4 regions of the Undibacterium sp. Di26W genome follow, and region 3 is predicted to be linked to each of the others. Evidence: predicted binding sites of a transcription regulator. Region 3 holds the regulator's gene; each other region holds the start of a gene.
The links. Region 3 encodes sigma-54, which starts transcription at its own class of promoters, with help from an activator protein. Its sites were predicted from a motif close to TGGCANGNAANCTGCTTT; they were not measured.

Region 1 (4,804 bases), on a different contig from region 3:
AAAGAATACTGGAGTGACCTGCTATACCGTATCGAACACAGACCAGGTTTTGCAGAACGTCTGCGTCTGGACATGTACCGCTTGCTGCTGATCACAGACAACCTGGACGACGGCTCACAATATGTGGAAATGGCTGAACTGGCCCTGCTGGCTGGCTTGCCGACTGAAGCCAAGAAAGCTGTGGATGCCGGCTTTGCAGCCAATATTCTGGGTACCGGCAAAGAAGCCGCCAAACACAAGCAATTGCGTGACCGCGTCAACAAACAGGCTGCAGACGATCTCAAAAACCCGGATGCGGGCGAAGCATCCGCCAAATCGGCAAAAACCGGTATTGGCCTGCTCAACATCGGCTACAACTATGTCATCAATGGTCAGCATGAAAAGGGTCTGGCACTGATGGAGCAGGGCTTGGCAAAAGGTGGCCTGAAATCGGTAGACGAAGGCAAGCTGCATCTGGGCATGGCCTACCTGCAAGCTAAAAACCGTGAAAAAGCCAAGGAAATCTTCAAATCCATACAAAGTACAGACGGTGCAGCCGATTTGGCCCGTTTGTGGTTGCTGGTACCAGAAGACGGCAGCAAGCCAGCCGCTGCACCTGCAAAATAAGCTGTAATCAAATAAGCTGTAATCAATAGCTGATGGCTGTCATGCAGCCATGAAAAAAACGCGTTACCCATCAAGGGGTAACGCGTTTTTTATTAGGACTTACGCAAAATTGTCCCAGCAAGGCGTGGCGACGAAGACAGTACTTTAGTACGGCTAGGAGCCACAACACAGCTGGGGCGGTTTTGCGTAAGTCCTATTTATGTACGTCTCATCAGCAGATGGAAGCCAAGCTGATGCGAAATCAAGATTCGTCTGCAACGCCGTCCATGTCCCTACCCTCCATCACTACTGCAGGGCCACGATACAAACTTGATGTGATAGTGCCGCCTGTATAAAAAAAGGCCGCTCTGCGGGTAGCAGAACAGCCTGTTAAATTCAGTACTGCAAGCTCTGATTACGGTACTGACACACCTTTGGAAACTAGTGGACTGTAATAGTTGAAACAGAAGTGAAAGACGCTTGCACGGCGATCAGGGCAAGGCGCAAAGCACAGCGATAGTGAACTATCGCGAGCATTTGCAACGCAGCCATGGTCGTCGCGCAAGCGGAAGGCACTCTGTTTTCAACTGTTACAGTCCACTGAGTACATCTTCAAATTATTTTTATTAACTCTGATCAAGAGTGATAGGCAGACTCACCATGGCTGGTGATGTCCAGGCCTTCACGTTCTTCATCTTCTGGTACACGCAAGCCAACCACCAGGTCAACCAGTTTGTAAGCGACCAGAGAAACAATACCTGACCACAGGATGGTGACGCCAACTGCAGTTGCCTGCGTCATGACCTGCCCCATCATGTCATACGGATCGGCAGACATTTTGTTGGCGACATAATCAAAAATACCTTGACCGCCGAGGGATGGTGCAGCAAACACACCAGTCAACAAGGCGCCCAGGATACCGCCGACACCGTGTACACCAAATACGTCGAGGGAATCATCTGCACCCAGCAGGCGTTTCAGACCATTGACACCCCACAGGCAGATGATACCTGCCAGCAGACCGATGATCAGCGCACCCATAGGACCGACGAAACCGCATGCTGGCGTAATCGCTACCAGACCAGCTACCGCACCGGATGCACCACCCAGCATGGAAGGTTTGCCTTTGGACATCCATTCACCAAATACCCAGGAAACAGTCGCTGCAGCAGTTGCCAGCAAGGTGTTGATGAATGCCAGTGCTGCGACGTCGCCTGCTTCCAGCGCGGAACCGGCATTGAAACCAAACCAGCCCACCCACAACAGGGATGCACCGATCATCGTCATGGTCAGGGAGTGCGGTGCCATCGATTCTTTACCGTAACCTACACGTTTGCCTATCAGATAAGCACCCACCAAACCGGCGACCGCTGCATTGATATGAACCACCGTACCACCGGCAAAATCGAGCGCGCCTTTTTGTTGCAGGAATCCGCCTTTAGCCAATTCAATTGCCCCGCTGGCTGCATCTTTGATGGTATCCGGACCTGTCCAGAACCAGACCATATGTGCAATCGGCAGATAGCTGAAAGTGAACCACAACACCACGAACAACAGAACCGCTGTGAATTTTGCACGTTCAGCAAATGCACCGATGATCAGGCCGCAAGTGATGGCTGCAAATGTCGCCTGGAAGGCCACATAGGCAAATTCAGGAATGACCACGCCTTTGCTGAATGTCGCTGCCGTAGCGAATGTTGCCTTGGCTGGATCCCAGATGCCTTTCAGGAACAGACGGTCAAACGAACCGATGAACTTGCCACCTTCGGTGAATGCCAGTGAGTAGCCGTAGATACACCACAAAACAATGATCACCGCGAAGATCATGAAGACCTGCATCAGGATGGACAGCATGTTTTTGGAACGAACCAGGCCGCCGTAGAACAGTGCCAGGCCAGGTATGGTCATCAAAATGACCAGCAAGGTGGCAACCATCATCCAGGCGGTGTCGCCTTTATTCGGTGTGGGTGCCGGTGCTGCCGCCGCAGAAGCGGCAGCCGGATCAGCAGCAACCGCTGGTGCAGCTGGTGCAACCGCTGCCGATGCAGGCGCTGCTACTGCCGAAGCAACAGGAGCAGATGCTGCAGGGGCGGATGCTGATGCAGATACGGCGGTAGATGCTGCTGCAGCCTCAGGCTTGGCTGGTGCATCTTCGGCGATTGCCATCGATGCAAAACCCAGACTGACCAGTATGGCTGTCCCTGCCACTACATTTTTTAATAGTTTTTTCATGTGAACTCCCTGGTAGCCGATCAGAGCGCGTCGTTGCCGGTTTCACCGGTACGAATACGCACAACTTGTTGCAAGTCGTAGACGAAAATCTTGCCATCGCCGATTTTTCCGGTGCGCGCAGCGGTTTCTATCGCTTCGATCGCACGGTCAACAATGGCATCATCCACGGCTGCTTCAATTTTTGTCTTCGGCAGGAAGTCAACAACATACTCGGCGCCACGGTACAGCTCGGTATGGCCTTTTTGACGGCCAAAGCCCTTCACTTCAGTCACCGTGATCCCCTGTACACCGATGGTGGACAAGGCTTCGCGGACTTCATCGAGCTTGAAAGGCTTGATAATTGCAGTAATCAGTTTCATGCTAGCCTCAAATGTTTAAAAGGTTTTGACTGCAGACAATACCAGAGTGGTCTTGCCTGTAAACTTGCCTGCTGGTGTCACATACAGCTTCTTGTCGGCATTGGTGCCCAGTGCTGCCAGACCAAAGTTGACGCCGAAGAATTCCTTGTTGATGCTGATTTTCCAGTCAGAGTAAGAAGAAGCGCCATTGTTTTTGACAGTTTGGCGGCCTACATGCAGACCCAGTGTATAGCCTTCAGGTACTTCAATATTCGCCCCCAGGTCCAGGTAACCACTGTTTTTACTGTTGACGAAACCGAACAGGTTGGTCACGGAGTGCGAATATTTTGCATACACAGGGCCGGTGCCGATCTGGCCATAGATTTCTGTCGTGTTGGCATCAGCAAAACCAGCCACTTTGTTCAGGCCGTTGGATGGGTATATATAGCTCAGTACACCGACATCATACGAAACGTCTTTGACAATCTCGCCCTTTTTACCGGCATAGATATCCCATTCGATGTCGCCGCTACCACCTGCATCCTTGGTCCATTTGATGGTCGACAACCATGTACCAGCGTAAAAACCGCTAGGATTGTTCACATAATCAGCACCGCCCTGCAAAGCCGGGTCAAGACGAGACTGCGAAATGGCACGATAGCGGTATTCACTGACTACGCCAACGTTGAAGCTGACTTCATTATCTGGCTTGGCATCTTCTGCCTGGGCAAAACCACCAAAGAATGATGCGGCTACAGCAGCGGCGATTACTAATTTTTTCATTGCGCTTCCCCCTAGTTGATTAAGATTTGAATCGGATTAAACCTTTTGTGCATGCATGGCCTGCTTAGAACCTGTTTTCGATCTTACTGCGCGAGCGTGATCGGGGCTCATGTGCTGCTCAAAATGCTCATGTACTTAAGTACATTCCGCTTTTTGCGCTGCTCTTCACCCCGCTGACGCTCGCTCGCTACAGATCGTAAACAGGTTCTTACAGATACCACTGCCATGAATGCCTGAATTCTCTTTTCATCTCTCTGTTAGCAGGAGTCGTGCCAACTGCGCAAGTTTCTACGTATTAACCGAAATACCTCCGGCAATACCAATAAGCATCAGGGATAGATGCGTTATCATTACCTTATGGGTAAAATGGCAAGCGCATTGTGCAGCATAGATGCACCAATAAAATGCACTGATTATTCTGCACGAAAAAGTGGCGTCAGCAAATTTGCACCATATTGGTGCAAATTCCAGAGAGAGGATAGAAAATGAATAAGCAAAATTTCTTTAGTGACATGCAGGCCAAAGTTAACCAGGTGCTGGAAAATTCCCCGGCAAAAGACCTGGAAAAAAACGTCAAGGCCATGATGAGCCAGGGATTTTCCAAGCTGGATCTGGTCACCAGAGAAGAATTTGATATACAGGCGCAGGTACTGGCCAAGACCCGCGCCAAGCTGGAAGCACTGGAAGCCCGGGTCGCCGCCCTGGAAGCACAACAAAACGACGAATAAACAGGTTCAGCAGCCGATGTCGCTCGCCGTCCTCAAAAGCCGCGCCCTGAATGGCATGGATGCACCACAAGTTACCGTGGAAGTGCATCTGGCCAATGGCCTGCCAGCCTTTACCATCGTCGGCCTGCCCGAAACCGA
Region 2 (4,804 bases), on a different contig from region 3:
AACATCAACAACGGCGTGGCTGGCACCTTGCCCAACGGCCAGCCGGTGCCGGTGACACCAGTGCGCCAGGCCGAAGTGGGTTTGAAGCTGTCACAGCCGCAACTGCAGCTGGTGCTGATCGGTTTCTACAGCAATTTCAAGAACCTGAATTCGTCGACCTACTTCGCCGATGCGACTGGCGTGCTCACTAATCAGCCACTGCTGATCAATACCACCACCAAGGGCCTGGAGCTGGAAGGGACATGGCGTCCCTCCAGCGCGTTCGAAGTGAACGGTTCAGTCACCTTGCAACAACCAGATGTGAATGGCGGTGTGACCTTCACCACTTTGTCCGCCAACAGCCTGGCCGGCAAGCAGATCCCGCGCGTGCCGCGCACCATGGCCACGCTCAGTCCAGCCTGGCTGTTCAAGTTTGACGACCGGAGCGGACGCCTGTACGCCACCTTCAGCGCTGTGGGCAAGAGCTACCAGGACTTTGTGAATACCAGTATTTTGCCGGCCTATCGGACGGTGGACCTGGGATTCCAATACCGCCTGACGCCGGGAGTCAGCCTGCAATTAACGGTTTCTAACCTGACTAATTCCGCCGGGCTTACCGAAGGTAATGCCCGCGCGCCGTCCGGCAACGCCTTCAGCGTCGCGGAGGCGAGCACAGGCCGCCCGATCTTCGGCCGCAGTGTCGCCGCGTCGATCATGGTCCAGTGGTGAATGCCATGAACGCTCAAGCAAACGGTCAGCTAAGCTGGTCCCGGCGGCGCGCCCTGGCGCTGTTGCTGCAGGGTGGGATGGCGCTTGGTGCTGGCGCGGTGAACGCCGCGCCGAGTGCGACCACAGTGGCACCGAAATTCAACCCTGATGGCAGCGAGGCGCACTGGCCCGGTAACTCCATCATCTGTCATGTGGACAAGCGCAGCGAAACCTTCATGGCCTTGCTGGACATCCATCAAAACCTGATGCGCAGCGGCATGCTGCACCGGATTGCCGTACTGCCACCAGCCAGCTACCACATGACAGTCTTCAACGGTATCTCGTATCCGGCGCGGCATCTGGACTTTCCTACGGATATCCCGCCGGATGCCGATGAAGCCTTCTGCAACGCCTGGTGGCTGGCCAAGCTGAAGGTCTTCGATCTCGGGTGCGAGCTGCCGTTCCGCCTGCGTGTGTTGCCAGTGGAGCAGCAGACCAACTTGTACAACATCCAGTTCGAGCCGGTGGACGCAGCGGAAAACCGCAAGATCCGCAAGTTGCGCGACCGGCTGGCGCAAGCGCTGAACTACCGTCTGGCCGACCACGACAGCTTCCGCTTCCACATCACGCTGAACTACTTCTATTCGACGATGACCAGCGAAGAGCAGCGCCGCTTCTTCAAGCTGCACCAGGTGCTGGCCGGGGAGTTGATCCGGCGCGCGCCGGTGGTTGAACTGCAGAATCCAGAGTACGTGTATTTCGACGGGATGTACGAGTTCCGGCCCCAGTTGCTGTTACAGAATCAGCGTCCGGCATAGCAGCAAAAAAGCAAAGTGTACGCGGTCGAATTCATGGCCAAGCTTGGGCTGGAGGCAGTACGTGGGGTGAGACCAGGGCGATGCAGCACAGGATGGCGAAGTTCTGCGCTGCCTCACCCACACGAATGCCATGATCTCATTACTCTTGTCTGCGGCGCGGACTTGGCCCAACGTCAAACTGCTGATTTGAATACAAAACGCCGCTTTGCCGTCTCAGCAAAGCGGCGTTTATCATGGAGTCACGCGCAATACACGACCGGCATGCCTGCCATCCCTTTAGAAAACGGCTTAGCACCTTGGCCGTGCAAAGTCATGCCTCACGGTAATATTTGCTTACATTTTGGTGCGTGCATGCGCCATCCCCACCTTCACTGGTGGCACAACTCCCTCAAATAGCCAGCAACGACATCAAATCCACTGGTATCAGCCTTGGCATGAAAAATGCTGCGTCGCACACGATAATCGCAAACACTATTTGCAAACAATCTTGTGTGTCATTGACGATGTTTTTTGAAAAGGCCAGCTTTGATGAAAATACGCGTACTTTCCAACTTATTGCTTCCTCTTTCTTTCAGCCTGTGCCTGCTCAGTGGCACCTGTAACGCACAGGCTGAGCCGCCTGCCGCAGCTTCAGTCACGGCAGCGACCACAGCGGCCCCTGCTTCTTTGCCCGCTACAACCCTTGCTACACCCCTTACTCCTGCAGAAGCCCCGCCTGCAATGACCAAGCCTGGCATGATCGCTGCTGACAAGATCAGTGCGGGTGACACGGCCTGGATGCTGACCTCGACTGCACTGGTATTGCTGATGACCATCCCTGGCCTGGCCTTGTTTTATACCGGCATGGTGCGCAAGAAAAATGCCCTGGGCACGATGGCGCACAGTCTGGCGACCACCTGCATCGTCACGATCTTGTGGGTGGTGCTGGGTTATAGCCTGGTGTTCACTGCAGGTTCGCCTTATCTGGGCAGCATGGACAGGTTCATGCTGCATGGCGTGAGCTTTTTGAAAGAAGCCGGTCAACTTAGTGTGCATCAACTGGCACCGACGATACCGGAAAGCGTGTTCCTGATGTTCCAGATGACGTTTGCGATTATCACCCCGGCTCTGATCACCGGTGCCTTTGCCGAACGCATGAAATTTTCTGCCTTGCTGCTGTTCATCACACTGTGGTCATTGCTGGTGTATGTGCCGGTTGCCCACTGGGTATGGGAACCGGCGGGCTGGCTGGCGGCACGTGGCGTGCTGGACTTTGCCGGCGGCACAGTCGTGCATATCAATGCCGGCGTGTCTGGTCTGGTGGCTGCACTGATCGTCGGACCACGCCTGGGGTTCGGCAAGGAACCCATGCCACCCCATAATCTGTTGCTGACAGGTATTGGTGCATCCCTGTTGTGGGTGGGCTGGTTCGGCTTCAATGCAGGGTCTGCTGGTGCAGCAGATGGCAGGGCCGGTCTGGCGATGCTGGTCACACAGGTGGCAACGGCAACATCGGCACTGGCCTGGATGTTCGTGGAATGGCTGCGACGTGGCAAACCCTCGGTACTGGGCATCGTTTCTGGTGCCGTCGCCGGCCTGGTGGCGATCACCCCCGCTTCCGGCTTTGTCGATCTGACCGGCGCGCTGGTCATTGGTGCCGTTGCCGGCGTGGCCTGCTACTGGGGCGCGACTTCACTCAAATCCATGGGGGCTTACGATGATTCACTGGATGTATTTGGTGTGCACGCCATCGGCGGCATCGTCGGCGCCCTGTTGACCGGCGTGTTTGCGCTGAAGAGCATAGGCGGAGCCGATGGCAGCCTGGCGACGCAGGCATTTGGTGTCATCGTTACCGTGATTTATTCGGGTGCTGTGACTGCCATCATTTTATGGCTGGTCAAAGTTACCGTCGGCTTGCGCGTCACTAAAGAGCAGGAAAGAGAAGGGCTTGATCTTGAACTTCACGGGGAGCATATCTTATGAGCACCAGCACCATAGTCCAGAACGCCATGTCAGACAATCTTGCGTTTTCCCTCATGGCACGTCTGCATGTTATTTTGCGGCGGCAAAATGGCCGCGTCACTGATATTGAATACATGCGTGTCAACCCGGCATATTGCCGTGCGATACTGGATCTGTCGATGGGATTGCCACATGCCGATCTGCACGAAATTTGCCTGAAGCTGGAAGACATCTATTTTGGAGAAGACGGCCTGTTTGTTGCACCCGCGCCCGCTGGTCCTTTGCTGGCAAGACTGTCCGCCACGCAAAAATTGCGCCCCAAAGTCGCCAGCCTGGATGATGACAGTATCATGCCAGTGCCCATGCCTTTGCCTGACCACAATGCCATGGTCGATCAGACCTACATAGGCAGGCTGCGCTAAACCACGCAGGCGATACAGAACCGAGAGGCTTGCACACAAGCCTCGGTCAGGCTGATTTCAGGACACCTTCTTGTCCTGCATCACACGGGCCACGCTATATTCAATGTCATCTCTTGCCTGCTCCAGAACATTCGGCGCAGCAGGCGGTCCGTGCGGGGCCAATCACCATCAAGCCACATCAGTGGAATCCAGCCTGAGACTGGAAAGCGACCTGGTGGCAGATGTTATCGCTCAATGATTTCATACGACCCGGACTGGCGTCGCCCTGCGTCGAAAAGTAGGCGAATAAACTACAAAAATGCAATTCAGATAAGTGATACGTCATCATACAACATACGTATGATGACTTGATGTAAAATCAGTGCATCTTCGTAAGGCCAAACTTGACACAATGGAAACTCAACATATAGCCAATACCCCCCCCAGCGTAAGGCGCCACAAGAGTCTGTCTCAAGGGCTGGTTGAGAACATTACGAACAATATCAAAAATGCCGTGTTCAAACCCGGTGAAAAGCTTCCTACCGAATCCGCCATCATGCAACTGTATGGCGTCAGCCGGACTGTCGTGCGCGAGGCGATTTCTCACCTGCAGGCAGCCGGACTGGTACAGACGCGGCATGGCATAGGCACTTTTATACTTGAACCTGCCAGCAGCACCCTGGGTATTTCGCGTGAAGCCATTATTACCGTCAGGGACGTGCTCGACATACTGGAATTGAGGATCAGCCTGGAAACCGAAGCCGCCTGGCTGGCAGCATCGCGCCGTACAGAAGAACAACTGACCGAACTGGCGGCAGCCTTGAATGATATCCTGACCAAGAAAACCAGGGATACCGAATCGGTGAATGCCGATGTCCGCTTTCACCTGCTGATTGCACAGGCCACAGGCAATCGTTATTTTGTCGATATCCTCAGTGATCTGGGCACCACCATCAT
Region 3 (4,804 bases):
TGGCACTGGGTGATGCACTGGCAGTTGCCGTACTGGATGCACGCGGCTTTCGAGAAGAAGACTTTGCCCGTTCCCACCCTGGCGGTTCGCTTGGCCGTCGCCTGCTGACCCACGTCAGGGATGTTATGCGAACCGGCGACGCCATCCCGCAAGTGACACCGGATACCAGGCTGAAAACCGCGCTGCTGGAAATCACCAAAAAAGGCATGGCGATGACCGCCGTGGTGGATAAAGACCAGTATATCGTCGGCATCTTCACCGACGGTGATCTGCGCCGCCTGATGGATGGCACACGCGACTTTACCCAGTTGCAGATTGCCGAAGTCATGCATGGCAGTCCGCGCCGCATACGGCCAGAACAACTGGCTGTAGAAGCGGTGGAAATTATGGAAACTTATCGCATCAACCAGTTGCTGGTGGCTGACGACCAGGGAAAACTGGTTGGTGCCCTGCATATTCATGACCTGACACGGGCCAAGGTAATCTGATGGAAATGGCGAAACAAACTGCAGCCCAGAATGCAAGCAATATCCAGCTCATGATATTTGACGTGGATGGCATTCTTACCGATGGCAGCCTGCATTTCGGCCCTGAAGGCGAAATGATGAAGACCTTCAATGTACTGGATGGCCAGGGCATCAAACTGTTGCAACAGGCAGGTATAGCCACGGCCATCATCAGCGCCAGGCAATCGGCGATCGTCGGCAAGCGCGCCGGCGACCTTGGCATCACCCACGTGCGCCAGGGCATACACGACAAAAAATCAGCCTTCCTGCAACTGATCGCCGAACTGGGTCTGTCTGCTGATGTCTGCGGCTTCATCGGTGACGACATCATCGATTTGCCGATACTGACACGCTGCGGCTTTTCTGCCAGCGTACCGAATGCCCACGCCGAAGTCAGGCAAAGAGTGCACTACGTCACCACTGCCGGCGGCGGCAAGGGGGCAGCGCGCGAAGTCTGCGACTTCATCTTGCGCGCCCAGGGCAGATATGAACAGGCAATTGAGGCATACCTGTCATGAAACATCATATGACCATAGACCGCTTTCGCATCTGGCTGGCAGTGATACTGCTGGGCGTCATTACCCTGGGTACCATCTGGGTGATGGAAGTCATACGCCGCAATGCGAATGATGAACAGAACCGTACATCGGCACGCTCGGCACCGGATTACTATGTAGAAAAATTCAATTTCATCCGTTTGTCGAATAATGGCAAGGCGAATTACCATATCACTGGCGAACGCCTGATACATCTGCCACGCAATGACAATATAGAAATTCAGCGTCCGCAAATCAATAGCTTTGATGTTGATCGCCCACCTTTGCATTTGCTGGCTGACCTGGCCGTTGTATCACAAAAATCCATGGTGATCACACCCAAGCGTGAACACGATGAGGTGCGCCTGTATGACAATGTCAGCATGGAAAGGCCAGAAGGCCTCAGCTCGCAATTCATGCGACTGGAAACCGATTATCTATTGTTATTACCCGACGATGATATTGTCAAAACCGACAAACACGTCACCGTCAAAACAGGAAAAGTGGACACCACAGCCATCGGCATGGAGGCCAACAATTCCACCCAGCATCTGGCCCTGCTGAGCAAGGTGCGTATTCACTTGAAAAAACGTGAATATGCTCCCTCCACACCATCCAAATAGAGAAAGCGATATTTGCCAATGAAAAATATGAAATTGACACGCTCCCTTGGCCCATGCCTGGGACTGGCCTGTTTTGCATTAGTGCACACGCCTGCAAGTGCAGAAAAAGCTGACAGCCTCAAAGAAACAGTCATAGAAGCCGGTTATTCTGAAATAGACGGAAAAAACAGCGTACGCGTCTTGTCCAAAGGCGTGCAACTGGTGCGCGGCACCCTGATCGTCAATTCAGAAAAAGCCGTCGTCACCGAAGCCCCGAACGGTGACGAGTTTGTCGTGCTGACCGGCGGAGTCAGCAAAAAAATAAGCTTCCGGCAAAAACGGGATGGCGGCCCGGATCTGTGGGTAGAAGGCGAAGCCGATCGCGCTGAATACAATCAGACGACAGAAATCGTCAAGTTCATCTCCAAAGCCAAGATCCGCTATCTGGAAGGCAAGAAAGTCACCCAGGAACAGGAAGGGGAATACCTGTCCTATGACAGTAAAAATGATATCGCTGTCGGTACCAATTCAACCACGGGCCAGCATGTAGACGGTGCTGGCCGCGTCAAAATCACCCTGCAACCCAAACAGACCAATTAAATGACTGCCACGCCTAGTACCTTGATCGTCAAGGGATTGCAAAAACGCTACGGTGCGCGCCAGGTGGTGCGCGACGTCTCGCTGGAAGTGAAAAGCGGTGAAGTGGTTGGTTTGCTGGGCCCGAATGGTGCCGGCAAAACCACCTCCTTCTACATGATCGTTGGCCTGGTGCCATCTGACGCCGGCGATATCACGATCGACGCCGTCAATATCTCACAACTGCCGATACACCAGAGAGCCGTGCTGGGTTTGTCCTACCTGCCGCAGGAAGCGTCCGTATTTCGCAAGCTGACGGTAGAAGACAATATCCGCGCCGTGCTGGAATTGCAAAAAGATGCCAATGGAAAATTTCTTTCAGAAAAATCCATTGTCAAAAGACTCAATGCCTTGCTGGCCGATTTGCAGATTGAAAAGATCAGGGAAAATCAGGCGCTGTCACTATCAGGCGGCGAACGCCGGCGGGTAGAAATTGCCCGCGCCCTCGCCACTAATCCGCGCTTCGTCTTGCTGGATGAACCCTTTGCCGGTGTTGACCCGATAGCCGTGATTGAAATCCAGCGTATTGTGCGCTTCCTCAAGGAGCGCGGTATCGGCGTGCTGATTACCGACCACAACGTGCGTGAAACCCTGGGCATCTGCGATCACGCCTACATCATCAATCAAGGCGCTGTACTGGCCAGCGGCAAGCCAGACGACATCATACAAAATGAATCCGTGCGTCGCGTCTATCTGGGAGAACATTTCCGGATGTGACGGGAATCATCATGAAACAAAGCCTGCAACTACGCACGTCCCAGCATCTGGCATTGACGCCTCAATTGCAGCAATCTATACGCTTGCTGCAATTGTCCACATTGGAATTGCACCAGGAGCTGGAAACCCTGCTCATCGAAAATCCCATGCTGGAGCGTGTGGATGATCCGCTGGACCATGCCGTGCGCCTGTTGGCCGATGGTGCCATCAATACCAGCAGCACCGCCGCCGATGCAGGTATGGAAGCCCCTGCATCCCGCGAAGAAAGCAACAGTACTACGGAAGTTCAGGGTGATGCCGATAGCGCCGTCAGTAACGAAGCCCTCAGCGCCAGTGAAGAGGACTGGAGTTTTGATGACGTGCATCATGGCAGCAAAAGCAGCGATGATGAAGATGGTCGCCCGCAACTGGGTGCTGCCCACATCACCCTGCGTGAACATCTGCAGGAACAAATGCGCCTTAACCTGCGCGAGCTGCGTGACCGCGCCCTGGTCGAGTTGATGATTGATGCCATTGACAACAATGGCTACCTGACAGAAACCCTGGATGAAATCCATGCCAGCCTGCCACTGGAATTGTGCGTGGAGCCAGAAGAGCTGGCATTTGCCCTGAACATGCTGCAGAGCTTCGACCCAGCCGGTGTGGGCGCTCGCACACCTTCTGAATGCCTGGCCCTGCAAATCAAACGCCTGCCTAAAATTGCTTTCGTGACACGCAGGCTGGCCTTGCAGATTGTCGAAACGCAACTGACTTTATTTGCACAAAGAGATTTCACCAAACTCAAGAAAATTCTCGACTGCGACGATGAAGATTTGCGCGACGCACAAACTGTCATCAGACTGTGCAAGCCCCGTCCGGGTATCGACTTTGCAGTCGATGAATCGGATTATGTGGTGCCAGACGTCATCGTCAAAAAATCAGGCAATGGCTGGCAAGTCACGCTGAATCAGGATGTCATGCCCAAATTGCGGGTTAGTAGCATGTATGCCAACATCATGAAGCAAAACCGGGGGGAAGGCGGACTCGGCTCACAGCTACAAGAGGCGCGCTGGCTCATCAAGAACATGCGGCAACGTTTCGACACCATTTTGCGCGTTGCACAAGCGATAGTTGAAAGGCAACGTAATTTTTTCACACACGGTGCTGTCGCCATGCGCCCCCTTGTTTTGCGCGAAATTGCTGATACACTAGGATTACACGAGAGCACTATCTCACGTGTAACAACTCAAAAATACATGCTGACCCCTCACGGCATGTTTGAGTTGAAATACTTTTTCGGCAGCCATGTCGCGACGGAAACAGGGGGAGAAGCATCTTCCACCGCGATACGCGCACTCATCAAGCAGTTGATAGGAGCAGAAGACCAGAAAAGCCCACTCTCTGATAGCAAAATTGCAGACATGCTGGGTGAACAGGGCATGGTAATTGCCCGACGGACAGTTGCCAAATACCGTGAAGCCCTAAAAATCCCCCCAGTGAGTTTGCGTAAATCTTTGTAAGCAAGTCCTTGTAATCACGGTTTGAATTGCTATATATGATTTAGCTCAAGGCAATAAGACAGCAATGAGCTTATCGTTACAGCAAGCAACATCACTATAGGAGCACAGTATGAATCTCACCATCAGTGGACATCACGTCGAAGTAACTCCTGCAATTCGTGAATATGTACATACCAAACTAGAACGTATCAGGCGACATTTCGACCAGGTCATTGATATCGCCGTCATCCTGACGGTGGACAAGCTCCGGGAAAAGGAAAAACGACACAAAGCCGACATTAATCTGCATATCAGTGGCAAAGATATTC
Region 4 (4,804 bases), on a different contig from region 3:
CGCCAGCAAGAATGACAGCCACCGTAGCGCCATTGCCCTTGGTAAAATCCGCATGAAGCCGGAAACCCTGGCCATTATCCAGCAAGGCAATGCCAAAAAAGGGGATGTCCTTGGTATCGCCCGCATTGCAGCCATTATGGCGGCCAAACGCACCAGCGACTTGATTCCACTCTGCCATCCTCTTGCCCTGACCAGGGTCGCCGTTGATTTTAGCATTGATGAAGGCACAGCCACGATCAGTTGCCAGGCCCAGGTTGAAACAGTTGGTAAAACCGGCGTTGAAATGGAAGCACTGACTGCCGTCCAGGTCGGGCTGCTGACCATTTACGACATGTGCAAGGCGGTTGACCGCGGCATGGTGATGACCGACGTGCGGGTGCTGGAAAAACATGGCGGCAAATCCGGGGACTGGGTCAGCCTGATTGATGCATAACAAGATCAGGCAATACAATAAAGAATGCCACCAACACAGTAGCGCGTTTTCCCGGGCTTATGGCGCATCACGTGGCGGCATCTTGATAAAAATGGCCTTGTAGCGTTCGTCCTGGCCCGACTTGGCTTTCCAGTAATCCCAATATTCCGTGTAGACCGTTGGATGCAGTCTTTGCAAGCTCAGCATGGCGCGTTCAGCTTTCCTGGGCTGTCCATTCAATACATAGGCTTCGGCCAACTTGTTGATGATATGCACAAAACCGAATCGCGCTCCCCATTTTTCCAGATAGGCAATTTCGTCTGCTGACATACCTTCATGGGGATTGATTCTGGTCAGAGTGAAATAGTCAAAGAATTGCGGAAAGAAAGTAAACACTGGCTTTTGCATGGGGGCCTGCGGCGCTTTGTAGCCAGACTGCTCGGACCGTAAAGCCTGGAAACCGGCAACCACCCGTTGATAATCCAGGCTGATCAGGGCCATCAGCAACAGCGATACTGCCACCAATACAGACAAGGCGGCTGGCGCCACCCGCACGCCGTCTGCCGGCCAGCGCATCTGGTGCACCATACCCATAAGAACGCCGATTGGTATCAACACATAGGCATACCATAAAGGGAATTCAACCATGCTGTGCACCATCACAGCGACAAAACACAAACGGGTAAACTGAATCGCCAGATGCGTCGAAGGCTGGACGCAGGTTTGGACAAACCACCACGCCAGTGTCAACATAAACACCAGGGTATACGGCCAACCCAGCTCAGCTGCAAAATTCAAGATCAGATTGTGCGCATGTTCAGCATAGGTACCCGAGCCCAGATCTGCCGCTATCCTGACCTGTTCAGCGCCAAAGCCAAACCAGCCGACACCAAACCACGGGTGTTCTGCCGCCATGCGCCAGGCCTGCGACCATAAGACCATGCGCTCGGAACGTCCGCCCACGTGTTCAGCAATTGTGCCGCCACTAAACCCGAATACGTCGCCCAATGAAGGCAAGGCCGCTACCATACCGGCATACAACAAGGCCATGGCAATACAAAATACCAGGCTGACCCGTGGTTCAATTGCGTTACCACTGACTGTAGAGCGTCCCAGGCCACACATCAAGACAAATGCCGGAACAATCACCCAGCCTATGCGCGAGTGAGTCAACGTCAAGCCCCAGAGAAGGAAAACCAACGCCACTGTGACCAACCATGCCGGCATCTTGCGTGCCCTATATAGATAGAAGCTCGAAGCGAGGGCAAAGCAGAGCAACAAAGCCAGTTGATTCGGTTGTGCCACATTGGCAAACGGACGCACGAAAGGCTGTGTATTGGTGGCGATATACATGACGAACGGCCAGGCATATAAGCCCGATAACTGTATACACTGCAAAACCACCGACAACAAACCGGCAAGCAAGTGGGCAACCGCCAGGGCCTGACACAGCAATGTCACGCCACCCTCTTTCGCCGCCCAGGTTGCCCCTATCATGATGGCAGCTATCAATGCAGCTATATAGATAATGGGTAAGCTGACGTCAGCCGCGTTTTCAAGATGACCAGTAATAAACTGCATGCCCATCCATAACAGTAAGCCCGCGAACAGGTAGATGATGGCTGGCACTCGTAGCCGTGGCACTGTCTCAGCCGCGAGAAATGCAAAGGCCAGTACCAAACCCAGGATACTCAGGACGTCATGATAATAAGTACGATAGGGGTGGATATGAAAAGGATGGGCGTAAGAACAAATTAACAAAAAAGCAAAAACAGCAATCGCCATTGTTGATTTTTCTCTCATAAATACGCTGGGAACCATGTAGCAGTCTGCTTTTCATATTGACGACAAGTAAATTATCGCACGGCAGTGAACACAATACTGCCGAAAGCAGGCAACAAAAATCGTCAATTAACAAATTCTGTCACTGCCATTTCCTGCATTGACAAAAAATGGCCGTGCAATGGCCGTGCAATGGCCGTGCAAGTAAGCATATGTAAAAAAATCGGCTACTTGTGTTGTACCCGTGTGAGAATATGGCTGGCAAGCAACTTGCTTGTTGTAGATCAGCTTCTGAACTATTCCTATTTTGATCAGAAGTTTCTCGTTTAAAAAAGCTGGCACATATCATGCTTATAGGTGAGTGCAGCACTTAATATAGTCTTGTTTCACTTCAATTTTAAGGATTTATCATGAAAACTATGCAAAAGGGTTTTACCCTCATCGAATTGATGATCGTTGTTGCGATTATCGGTATTCTGGCTGCTGTTGCTATTCCTGCTTACCAGGATTACACAGTTAAGTCCAAAGTATCTGAAGTTGGTAGCCTGATCGCTCCAGCATTGGCACAAGCTGGTGTTATGTGCTCTGGTGGTACTCTGGCATCTGCTGTAGACAACTCATCGATGGGCATACCAACTGCTAATCTCATAGCGGGTAAATACGTTGACTCAGTCACTGCTAGTGGCGGTACTGCTAGTTCAATTGTGATCACTGCACAGATGAACACCTCTTTAGTAGAATTGGGCACTGCGATGAACAAAACCGTCACTTACACTGGTGCGTGTGGTGTTGGTTCTTTGCGCTGGACTGTCAGTGGCACTGTTCCAGCTAAATATCTGCCTAAAGCTTAATGGTTAGAATTTAATTGTCAAAAAATAGGAAGATTTAAACGTCTTCCTATTTTTTTGGTACTTCAGATTTTTGTCGAAAAAGTCAATCAATTTAAGGATACAGCTCGAATTGATCGTCTGAATATCGCGTCCAGCTTGCTCTGCAAACCACCAACTACTTCAGGTGTTGCGCGTCGTTGGTTTGTCTTGATGATCAGGACTGTTTAAGCTCTGTACCCACAGAAAACCCCGATGCACAATTTTTAAGTTATAGATAAATTGTGACAATGATTCATAAATATTGCTCGAGGCTTTTTAGAATGTCCATAATAAGTTAAAGAGGTAATGTATGAGAGTCCAATTAAAAAAACAATATGTACAACGCGGCTTTACATTAATAGAATTAATGATAGTTGTTGCGATCATTGGCATTCTGGCAGCTGTGGCAATACCTGCCTATCAAGACTACACGATCAAGTCAAAAGTTTCCGAAGTGGGAAATTTAATTAGTCCCGCGCTACAGGTTGCTGGTGTAATGTGCTCTGTTGGTAATCTGGCATCTGCTACAGACAACACATCGATGGGTATTCCAGTTGCAACAGCCATATCGGGTAAATACGTTGACTCAGTAACTGCCGGACCAGCTAGCGCTACATCAATTGTAATTACCGCACAGTTAAACCCCACTTTAGTGGAATTAGGCACTGCGATGAACAAAAGCGTCATTTACACTGGTGCGTGCGGAGTTGGCTCTTTGCGCTGGACCGTCAGCGGCACTGTTCCAGCTAAATATCTACCTAAAGCTTAAATGCTTTAAATTACTCTTTATTCATCAAGCTGAACCAAGGAAGTAATTACTTTCTCGCAACAATAGCAATGTTCAATTTAATAAGACATACGCGAATTTGTCCAGCCAAAGCTAAAATTGTCCTCACGCAATTAACAATCGCCCATGTAATTTTTAATCTTATTATGATCCATTAGCAATTAAATAACCCAGATGAAAGCGCAAACGAAATTAAGAAATGGCAAGTAGTTGAAAGCCCGCTTTTCATAGAATATTGCAACCCCTTGAAATTGTTTGATCCGGTAAAAAAGTTCTAAAAAATTGCGATCTATATGCAAATAATGATCATAACTACGTTGCATAATACAGTTTCTTTTGGGAAAATGAAGGCCTTCGCTCCCGCAGCTTCAATACAATCGATCAGTGTATCGGCATGGCAGCCGTTGTCAGCCAGTACCTCGTCGGGCTTCAAGCCATAAGGCGTGTAATATCTGCGACTTCTCCGCCACACAAGCGGCCCTTGGGGACTTTCAGTTTTGGGTGCCCGCCGCATGCTGTACCTTCAAAGCAAAGCTCATGAGCAGAAAGAGTAAATAACTTTAAATCCATCATTCTGATCGTGGAATTCAGTATTGTTTCTGCCATTCCCAGAATACCCCCTCAAAGCGCCATATCACTTCCGCCATGACATACGGTTACGGCCGCTACCAGGATATGCTTTGACACAGTGTATCAGTGGTATTTTAAAGAATGAATTTCTACTCTTAACTCAAAAACTTTAAATAAGCTCGCCAGATGATCAGGTAATCTATCGTCATTTACAAAACAAACGGCCTCATTTGGAACTTCTTTACAAAACGTGCGGTGCATCAAACGTTTTGGCAATATTTTCGGCTATCAGCCTATTTTAGGACTGGACATCAACAATGATAAAAAATCGCTTTCCTGCATTCGCCCTGTTCCTGGTTCTGATAATCACATTTTTCGTTTACC

Region 1: a site for sigma-54 is predicted at 4,196-4,213, ahead of ACO0LM_RS21245 (TorF family putative porin). Genes of this name have one in related genera too.
Region 2: a site for sigma-54 is predicted at 1,936-1,953, ahead of ACO0LM_RS15425 (ammonium transporter). Genes of this name have one in related genera too.
Region 4: a site for sigma-54 is predicted at 2,531-2,548, ahead of ACO0LM_RS13710 (pilin). Genes of this name have one in related genera too.

Annotation. Positions count from the first base shown of each region.
Region 1 covers NZ_JBMPOR010000021.1:56,058-60,861, forward strand. The annotation lists gene ACO0LM_RS21230 (tetratricopeptide repeat protein) at 1-606, shown strand, start outside; gene ACO0LM_RS21235 (ammonium transporter) at 1,222-2,817, opposite strand; gene ACO0LM_RS21240 (P-II family nitrogen regulator) at 2,838-3,176, opposite strand; gene ACO0LM_RS21245 (TorF family putative porin) at 3,192-3,938, opposite strand; gene ACO0LM_RS21250 (accessory factor UbiK family protein) at 4,424-4,666, shown strand; gene ACO0LM_RS21255 (YifB family Mg chelatase-like AAA ATPase) at 4,683-4,804, shown strand, end outside.
Region 2 covers NZ_JBMPOR010000012.1:39,101-43,904, forward strand. The annotation lists gene ACO0LM_RS15415 (TonB-dependent receptor) at 1-708, shown strand, start outside; gene ACO0LM_RS15420 (DUF1868 domain-containing protein) at 714-1,505, shown strand; gene ACO0LM_RS15425 (ammonium transporter) at 2,034-3,467, shown strand; gene ACO0LM_RS15430 (hypothetical protein) at 3,464-3,868, shown strand; gene ACO0LM_RS15435 (FadR/GntR family transcriptional regulator) at 4,260-4,804, shown strand, end outside.
Region 3 covers NZ_JBMPOR010000017.1:53,338-58,141, reverse strand. The annotation lists gene ACO0LM_RS18870 (KpsF/GutQ family sugar-phosphate isomerase) at 1-488, shown strand, start outside; gene ACO0LM_RS18865 (KdsC family phosphatase) at 494-1,024, shown strand; gene lptC (LPS export ABC transporter periplasmic protein LptC) at 1,021-1,665, shown strand; gene lptA (lipopolysaccharide transport periplasmic protein LptA) at 1,693-2,244, shown strand; gene lptB (LPS export ABC transporter ATP-binding protein) at 2,245-2,997, shown strand; gene ACO0LM_RS18845 (RNA polymerase factor sigma-54) at 3,009-4,496, shown strand; gene hpf (ribosome hibernation-promoting factor, HPF/YfiA family) at 4,606-4,804, shown strand, end outside.
Region 4 covers NZ_JBMPOR010000010.1:36,182-40,985, forward strand. The annotation lists gene moaC (cyclic pyranopterin monophosphate synthase MoaC) at 1-433, shown strand, start outside; gene ACO0LM_RS13705 (Wzy polymerase domain-containing protein) at 491-2,197, opposite strand; gene ACO0LM_RS13710 (pilin) at 2,614-3,045, shown strand; gene ACO0LM_RS13715 (pilin) at 3,374-3,832, shown strand.